Regions from separate parts of the Pseudarthrobacter sp. fls2-241-R2A-168 genome, predicted to be linked through region 2. Evidence: riboswitches for the same ligand, from Rfam matches in the RefSeq annotation. Region 2 holds a riboswitch; the other holds the start of a gene.
The links. Region 2 has a riboswitch for glycine ahead of gcvP (aminomethyl-transferring glycine dehydrogenase). Riboswitches for the same ligand answer to the same signal wherever they lie in the genome.

Region 1 (4,413 bases), on a different contig from region 2:
AGCGAGGATCAGCACTGAACGGTGCTCCAGGTCCTCGGGCAGCACCAGCACCGCGGCGAGGGTGACCACCCCACGCATCCCGGCCCACGAGACGATCGCCGGGAACTGCCAGGGCGGCGACGGGTCGCTGCGCCGCACGGCAGGAATCAGGCGGGGGAGGTAGGTGGCCGGGAACACCCACACCGGCCGGAGTACCAGCACCGCCAGCAGGATCAGGGCGCAACCAGCCCAGATCCGGCCAGCACCCAGGGAATCGTCCTGGACGCCCTCGATGATGGTCCGGACCTGGAGCCCGATCAGCAGGAACACCGAGTTTTCCAGCAGGAACTGCACGGTGTTCCAGTTGCTGCGCTGGCTCAGCCGGGCGGCACCGTTGGGCATGGACGGCGCCTTTGTGCCCATCACCAAGCCAGTAACGACGACGGCGAGCACGCCGGAGGCGTGGATGGCCTCCGCCGGCAGGTACGCCACAAAGGGGGCGGCCAGGGACGTGGAAGTGTTGATCGCGACGTTCCGGATGCGTTTGCGCAGCATGGTCAGCACATAGGCCGCGGCCAGGCCCGCCACCAGACCGCCGCCCACGGCGAGCAGGAAGTCTCCGGCGATCCCGGCCGCGGACACGGACCCGGAGATGGCAGCGATCGCTGCCCGGAGGCAGATCAACGCGGTGGCGTCGTTGACCAGGGATTCACCTTCCAGGATGGTGACAATCCTGCGCGGCATCCCCACCTTCCGGGCGATGGATGTGGCAGCCACCGCATCCGGCGGCGCCAGCACCGCACCCAGGGCGATCGCTGCGGCCAGCGGAATCTCCGGAAACAGCCACCAGACCACCAGTCCCACCGTGATGGTCCCGAAGATGACATAGCCCACCGATAGCAGCCCGATGGCGCGGCGGTTGGAACCGAAATCGAACAGGGACGTCCGCAGCGCCGCGGCGTACAGCAGCGGCGGCAGCAGGCCCACGAGGACCAGCTCGGGGTTCAGTTCAATGTCCGGAACAAACGGGAGGAAGGAACCGATCACTCCCGCCAGCACCAGCAGCAGCGGCACCGAAATGTTCAGCTTCCGGCCCAGCGCACTTCCGGCGCACACCACCGCAACGAGAACCAGAAGTCCCAGGGCGATCTCCATTCGGCCATTGTCTCAGGCCCCGCCAAAGGGTGTCCCCGCCGGCGCCCCTAACGCGGAGGAGTCAGGACGACGGCGGGAGGTGCCGCCGTCGTCCGCCCGCCCGGCTGGGAGGCGCCGTTTTGCTTCCTGCCCCCGACTCCGGTAAGGTGTGAGCCGTGTCACCCACCAGTGGCACATGCTGATGATCTGCGGCGGGAGAGTCCTGCCGGTACGTTCTGCAGGCGCCGTAGGAGCAAATCCTCCCCAGGAATCTCTCAGGCCCACGTACCGCCGCGGCAAGGCAACTCTGGAAAGCAGTCCGGGCAACCGGGCTCACCGACGGTGCAAGCGGCGCCCTGCAAAACAGCAGGACAACGCAAAACTCTCAGGTCCAATACAGAGCGGGGAGGAACCCGAATCAACGTGGTGCTTCGGCACCACCTGAATTATGGAGTTCCTCTTATGACGGTTCAATCGTCCCCCACCACCTTCGCAGACCGCCATATCGGCGCGCGCCGCCAGTCCGACATCGACACCATGCTCAAGGCCGTCGGCTACGACACCCTCGATGGCCTCGTTGACAGCGCAGTCCCGGATTCTATCCGCCAGGACAAGCCGCTCACCCTCGAGAGCGCCCTCAGCGAAGTCGAGGTCCTCGCCGAGCTCCGTAAACTGGCCGGAAAAAACAAGATGGCCGTGCAGATGATCGGCCAGGGCTACTACGACACTGTGACCCCGCCGGTGATCCGCCGAAACATCCTCGAGGCCCCCGCCTGGTACACCGCCTACACCCCCTACCAGCCTGAAATCTCGCAGGGCCGGCTCGAGGCGCTGCTGAACTTCCAGACCATGGTGCAGGACCTCACCGCACTTCCCGTGGCCAACGCCTCCCTGCTGGACGAAGCCACCGCCGTGGCAGAGGCCGTGCTGCTGATGCGCCGGGCCAACAAGAACAAAACGGCCAAGGACGGCAAGACCGTCCTGGACGCCGACCTCCTCCCGCAGACCATCGCCATCGTGCTGGGCCGCGCCGAAGCTCTCGGCTTCGAGGTGGAAATCGCCGATCTTACGGACGGCCTGCCCGACGGCGATATCAATGGCCTGGTCCTCCAGCAGCCCGGCGTTTCCGGCCGCGTCTGGGACCAGACCGCCGTCATCGCCGAGGCCAAGGACCGCGGCGCGCTGGTTACCGTCGCCGCCGATCTCCTGGCCCTCACCCTGATCACGCCTCCGGGCGAGCAGGGCGCGGACATTGCCGTCGGCTCCACCCAGCGCTTCGGCGTGCCGTTGTTCTTTGGGGGACCGCACGCCGCGTACATGGCCGTCCGTGACGGCATGGAGCGCACGCTTCCGGGCCGCATCGTGGGTGTTTCCAAGGACAACGCCGGTGTCCCCGCCTACCGCCTGGCCCTGCAGACCCGCGAGCAGCACATCCGCCGCGAGAAGGCCACCTCAAACATCTGCACCGCGCAGGCGCTGCTGGCCATCGTCTCGTCCTTCTACGCCGTCTACCACGGCCCCGACGGACTGAAGGCGATCGCCGAAACCGTCCACAACAACGCCCGCGCCCTGGCCACCACACTGCAGATCGCCGGCCGCGAACTGGTATCCGACACCTTCTTCGACACCATCACTGTCCGCGTGCCCGGCAAGGCCGCCAAGGTGATCACCGCCGCCGAAGCCCGCGGCATCAACCTGCGCCTCATCGACGCGGACACAGTTGGCGTGTCCGTCGATGAAACCACGACGCCGGAGGTCCTCTCCGCGGTTGTTGTCGCCTTTGGTGCCGGTCCCATTGCGTCTGCCGAGGGTTTCGAGCTGCCGGCATCCGTGCAGCGCACCTCCACCTACCTGCAGCACCCGGTGTTCAACACCCACCGCTCCGAGACCCAGCTGCTGCGTTACATCCGCCGGCTCTCCGACCGGGACCTGGCGCTGGACCGCACCATGATCCCGCTGGGTTCCTGCACCATGAAGCTGAACGCCACCGCAGAGATGGAAGCCATCTCCTGGCCGGAATTTGCCTCGATCCACCCGTTCGCTCCGGACTCCCAGACGGTCGGCTGGCGTGAACTGATTTCCGTTTTGGAAGCAGACCTCGCCGAGATCACCGGTTACGACCAGGTGTCCATCCAGCCCAACGCCGGTTCCCAGGGCGAGCTCGCGGGCCTGCTCGCAATCCGCGGCTACCACCACTCCCGCGGCGAAGCGCAGCGCAACGTCTGCCTCATCCCGGCATCGGCGCATGGCACCAACGCCGCCTCCGCCGTCCTGGCCGGCATGAAGGTTGTTGTCGTCGCTACTGCTGCCGACGGCACCATTGACCACGCGGACCTGCAGGCCAAGATCGAGGCCCACAAGGACGTCCTCTCGGCCATCATGATCACCTACCCGTCCACCCACGGTGTGTACGATTCCGACGTCCGCGAGGTTTGCGATGCGATCCACGCGGCCGGCGGCCAGGTGTACGTTGACGGCGCGAACCTGAACGCCCTCGTCGGGTTGGCGCAGCCGGGCAAGTTCGGCGGCGACGTCTCGCACCTGAACCTGCACAAGACGTTCTGCATCCCGCACGGCGGTGGAGGACCCGGCGTCGGACCTGTTGCTGCCAAGGCGCACTTGGCACCGTTTATGCCGGGGGATGCGAACAACGGTTCTTCCGAAAACGCCGCGGCTGGTCACGGCGTCGCGATTTCCGCTTCCCGCTTCGGTTCCGCCGGTGTGCTGCCCATTTCCTGGGCGTACGTGAAGCTGATGGGCGGCCAAGGCCTCACCGAGGCCACCAAGTCCGCGCTGCTCGCTGCGAACTATGTTGCCGCCCGGCTGGACGAGCACTTCCCGGTCCTCTACACCGGTGAAAGCGGCCTCGTGGCGCACGAGTGCATCCTGGACCTGCGCGACCTGACGGCCAAGACCGGCGTCACGGCCGAGGACGTGGCCAAGCGCCTCATCGACTTCGGTTTCCATGCACCCACGCTGTCCTTCCCGGTGGCCGGCACGCTGATGGTGGAGCCCACCGAGTCCGAGGACCTCGCGGAGATCGACCGCTTCATCGAAGCCATGATCATCATCCGCAATGAAATCGACCAGGTGGCCGCCGGCGACTTCCCGGTGGAGAACTCACCGCTGCGCAACGCACCCCACACGGCAGCCGCCGTCGTCTCCTCTGATTGGGATCGTTCCTACCCGCGCGAGCAGGCCGCTTTCCCTGTGGCCTCGCTCCGCCAGGACAAGTACTTCCCGCCGGTGGGCCGCATCGACGGCGCCGCAGGGGACCGCAACCTGGTCTGCTCCTGCCCT
Region 2 (4,413 bases):
CTCCGGCAAGGGTCTGCCCGGCGTGTGCAGCGCCCTGGCCGCTGGCGGCTTCGGCGATGCCGGCCGGTAGCCGCAGGTTGTGCTGGTAGGAGGCCGTGAGGATCGAGCCCAGCACCGCCGTGCCGAGCAGTGCACCAACTTCGTATCCGGTTTCGGAAATGGCCGACGCGGCTCCGGACTTCTCCGCCGGAACACTTCCGAGGATGAGGTCGTTGGAGATGGTCTCCGCCGTCCCCACTCCCAGCGCCAGGACCAGCAGGGCTGCCAGCAGGAGCACCGGGCCGTTCTCGTGGCTGCCGAATGCCACCAGGCTGTACCCGGCAGCGCTCATGGCGAGACCGGCGCCCACCACGAAGCCAGGGCGGATCTTCCGGACCAGCGGCACCACCGCGAGGCCCGCCACCACGGTGGCCACCAGGGCCGGAATCATGGCCACTCCTGCGGCCGAGGGGGACATGCCTTCAAGTAGTTGAAGGTGCTGGGCCAGGAAGAGGATAAAGCCGTTGAAGGAGAACAGGGCCAGGATGTTCGCCGTGATGGCCATGCTGAATACCCGGTTCCGGAACAGCGACATGTCCAGCAAGGGGCTGTCCAGCCGGTGTTGGCGGCGGACAAAGGCGGCGCCCATGGCCAGCCCGAAGGCGATGCTTCCCAGGGCCGCGGGGTTTGGTCCTTCGGTGGCGTACTCCTTGATGCCGTAGACCACCGGCACCATGGTCAACAGCGAAAGCAGGATGCTCGGCGCATCCACCCTGCCCGGGTTGGGGTCGCGGGACTCCGGAATAAACGCCGGGCCAAATGCCAGCAGCGGAAGCATGATGGGCACTGCCACCAGGAGGACTGCTCCCCACCAGAACTGTTCCACCAGCCAGCCGCCGAAGATCGGCCCCAGGGCGGCACCGCCGGAAAACCCGGCGGCCCAGATGGCGATGGCCAGCCGGCGGCGGTTGGGGTCCGGGAAGATGTTCCGGATCAAGGACAGCGTGGAGGGCATCAGCATGGCTCCGAAGAACCCCAGTGCGGCGCGGCCTGCGATCAGCCAGCCGGCGCTGGGAGCGAAAGCCGTTGCGGCTGACACTGCGGCGAAGCCGATGCTGCCGATGATCAGCAGCCGGCGCCGCCCGATCCGGTCACCCAGGCTGCCCATGGCAACCAGCAGCCCGGCCAGCACGAGCGGGTAGGCATCCACGATCCACAGCAGTTCGACGCCGGAGGTGTCCAGTGCCCGCGCTATCGCGGGCAGCGCGAACGTCAGTGCCGTGTTGTCGACGGCGACGAGGAGGACCGGGAACATCAGAAGCGCCAGCGCGAGCCAGTCGCGCCCCGCCCTCCGGGGTGAAACAGGTGCCTGACCCGCTGTGGCGTTCAGGCGGGTGTGGTTTTGCTGCGATGCGGAGGAAGCGGTCATCGTTTAACTATACCGTCCGGACGGTACAGTTAAGAAACCCGTTCCCGTCAATGCATGATTGGAACCATGGCCAGAAAACCCGTGGCGCGGGACGCAGTCCTCGATGCCTTTGAAGAACTCCTGATCGATGTGGGGGAGCGTGCCGCCACCCTGGACGCCGTGGCGAAGCGGGCAGGCGTCTCCAAGGGCGGGCTGCTGTACCACTTCCCCAACAAGGAAACGCTGATCGCGGCCACCCTTGAACGGCTGGACCGCCTGGCGGGGGAGGACCTTGACGCCATGGCGGCGGCACCGGAAGGGGCGGCCGCCTATTTCATCCGGTCATCGCTCTGGTCCGACACCCCCATGGACCGGTCCTTCGTCGCCGCCACGCGCCTGGCTGAAGTGGCCCACGAGGAAGCACGCCGCCGCTTCGCTGCGATCCAGCACCAGTGGCTGGAGCTCATCGGCAAGGATGTGGGCCCGGCCATGGCAAAAGCTGTCCTCTACATGGGGGACGGGCTGTACTTCAATGCCATGTGGGAGAGCGGGCCGTCCGGAAAGCCCGGAAGCCGGGAGGCGGATGTGAAGGAACTGCTGGCCGCCGTCGACCGGCTGCGGGGCTAGCCGTTCATTTGCCCGGGGGACGGCGGCGTAGGAGAATTGGTCCATGTGCCGGCCGTTCCGGCAGCCAGCAAAAACAACCTAATTGAATAGCCTTTGATCTGCGGCGGGAGAGTTCTGCCAGAAGGTACAAGCAGGCGCCGTAGGAGCAATACCTCCCCAGGAATCTCACAGGCCCATGTACCGCCGCGGCGAGGCACCTCTGGAAAGCAGCACGCTGTCCGCCCCGGGAAACCGTCCCGGTTCCTGGACTGCTGTGCTCACCGACGGTGCAAGCGGGACCGGCGCAAGCAGGGACCGCGGAAACTCTCAGGTCCAGTTACAGAGCGGGGAGGACCCGAATCGATGTGGCGTACCCTGCGCCGCCTTATGTATGGAGTTCCTCGTGACTGCTATTTCGGCCTCCGCCATTCCAGCCTCCGCCAATCCCGCCACTGCTCCGGCTGCCACCTTCGTTGACCGGCATATCGGCGCCCGCCGCCAGGCCGACGTCGACACCATGCTTAAAGCCGTCGGCTACGACACCGTGGACGCACTGGTTGATACCGCCGTGCCCAAGGACATCCGCCAGGATTCGGCACTGGCACTGGCCGGCGCCCTGAGCGAAGTCGAGGCGCTCGCTGAGCTGCGGCGGCTGGCGGCGAAGAACAAGACCGCTGTGCAGATGATCGGCCAGGGCTACTACGACACCGTGACCCCGCCGGTGATCCGCCGCAACATTCTTGAGGGCCCGGCCTGGTACACCGCTTACACGCCCTACCAGCCCGAGATATCCCAGGGCCGCCTCGAAGCACTGCTGAATTTCCAGTCCATGGTCGAGGACCTGGTGGGGCTGCCGATCGCCAATGCTTCCCTGCTGGACGAAGCCACCGCCGTCGCCGAGGCCGTGCTGATGATGCGCCGGGCCAACAAGAACGCAGCCGCCCGGGACGGCAAGACGGTGCTGGATGCGGACTGCCTGCCGCAGACTATCGCCATCGTCAAGGGCCGCGCCGAGGCGCTCGGCTTCGAGGTGGAGGTCGCCGACCTCGCCCAGGGACTACCCGACGGCGCCGTCAACGGCGTTGTCCTCCAGCAGCCCGGCGCCTCCGGCCGGGTCTTTGACCACACCGCGGTCATCGCCGAGGCGAAGGAACGCGGAGCCCTGGTGACTGTTGCCGCCGACCTCCTGGCCCTCACCCTCATTACGCCTCCCGGCGAGCAGGGCGCCGACATCGCCGTCGGCTCCGCCCAGCGTTTTGGCGTCCCGCTGTTCTACGGCGGCCCGCACGCCGCCTACATGGCGGTGCAGAAGGGCCTGGAACGCTCCATGCCCGGCCGCCTGGTGGGGGTTTCCAAGGACAACGCCGGAGTGCCCGCCTACCGTCTGGCCCTCCAGACCCGCGAACAGCACATCCGCCGTGAGAAGGCCACCTCCAACATCTGCACCGCCCAGGCGCTGCTGGCGATCGTTGCCTCGATGTACGCGGTGTACCACGGCCCGGAGGGCCTGAAGGCGATCGCCCGGTCCGCGCACACCCACGCCAAGACTCTCGCAGCGTCCCTCAAAGCCGCCGGCTTCGACGTGCTGCACACCAGCTTCTTCGACACCGTGACGGTCTCCGTCCCCGGGAAGGCCGCGGGCATCGTCGCCGCCGCCGAAGCCAAGGGCATCAACCTGCGCAGCATTGATGCGGACACGGTGGGCTTCTCCACCGATGAAACGACGACGGCGGCAATCGTCGACGGCGTCCTGGCCGCCTTTGGCGCCACCCAGGCAGAGGTGACGGACGGTTTCGCCCTGGACGCCGCCGTCGAACGTTCCTCCGACTTCCTGCAGCACCCGGTGTTCAACACCCACCGCTCGGAGACCCAGCTCCTGCGCTACATCCGGAAGCTTTCTGACCGGGACCTGGCGCTGGACCGCACCATGATCCCGCTGGGCTCCTGCACCATGAAGTTGAACGCCACCGCCGAGATGGAAGCCATTTCCTGGCCCGAGTTCGCTTCAATCCACCCGTTCGCCCCGGACTCCCAGACCGAGGGCTGGCGCGAACTCATTGCGGACCTGGAAGCACAGCTGACAGAGATCACCGGGTATGACCAGGTATCCATCCAGCCGAACGCCGGGTCGCAGGGCGAGCTCGCGGGCCTGTTGGCGATCCGCGGGTACCACCACTCCCGTGGTGATCAGCAGCGCAACATCTGCCTGATCCCGGCTTCCGCCCACGGCACCAACGCCGCTTCCGCTGTGCTCGCGGGCATGAAGGTTGTTGTCGTCGCTACTGCTGCCGACGGCACCATCGATCACGCCGACCTGTACGCCAAGATCGAGGCACACAAGGACGCCCTGTCCTGCATCATGATCACCTACCCGTCCACCCACGGTGTGTACGACGCCGACGTCCGCGAAGTCTGCGACG

Region 1: linked by a shared signal. The riboswitch ahead of gcvP (aminomethyl-transferring glycine dehydrogenase) and the one ahead of gcvP (aminomethyl-transferring glycine dehydrogenase) in region 2 are both predicted to bind glycine.

Annotation. Positions count from the first base shown of each region.
Region 1 is NZ_JARVSG010000016.1:63,282-67,694, forward strand. It holds gene QRN11_RS11385 (Na+/H+ antiporter) at 1-1,134, opposite strand, end outside; glycine riboswitch at 1,317-1,414, shown strand; glycine riboswitch at 1,416-1,523, shown strand; gene gcvP (aminomethyl-transferring glycine dehydrogenase) at 1,576-4,413, shown strand, end outside.
Region 2 is NZ_JARVSG010000010.1:235,897-240,309, reverse strand. It holds gene QRN11_RS08135 (MFS transporter) at 1-1,408, opposite strand, end outside; gene QRN11_RS08130 (TetR/AcrR family transcriptional regulator) at 1,475-2,014, shown strand; glycine riboswitch at 2,109-2,207, shown strand; glycine riboswitch at 2,209-2,346, shown strand; gene gcvP (aminomethyl-transferring glycine dehydrogenase) at 2,385-4,413, shown strand, end outside.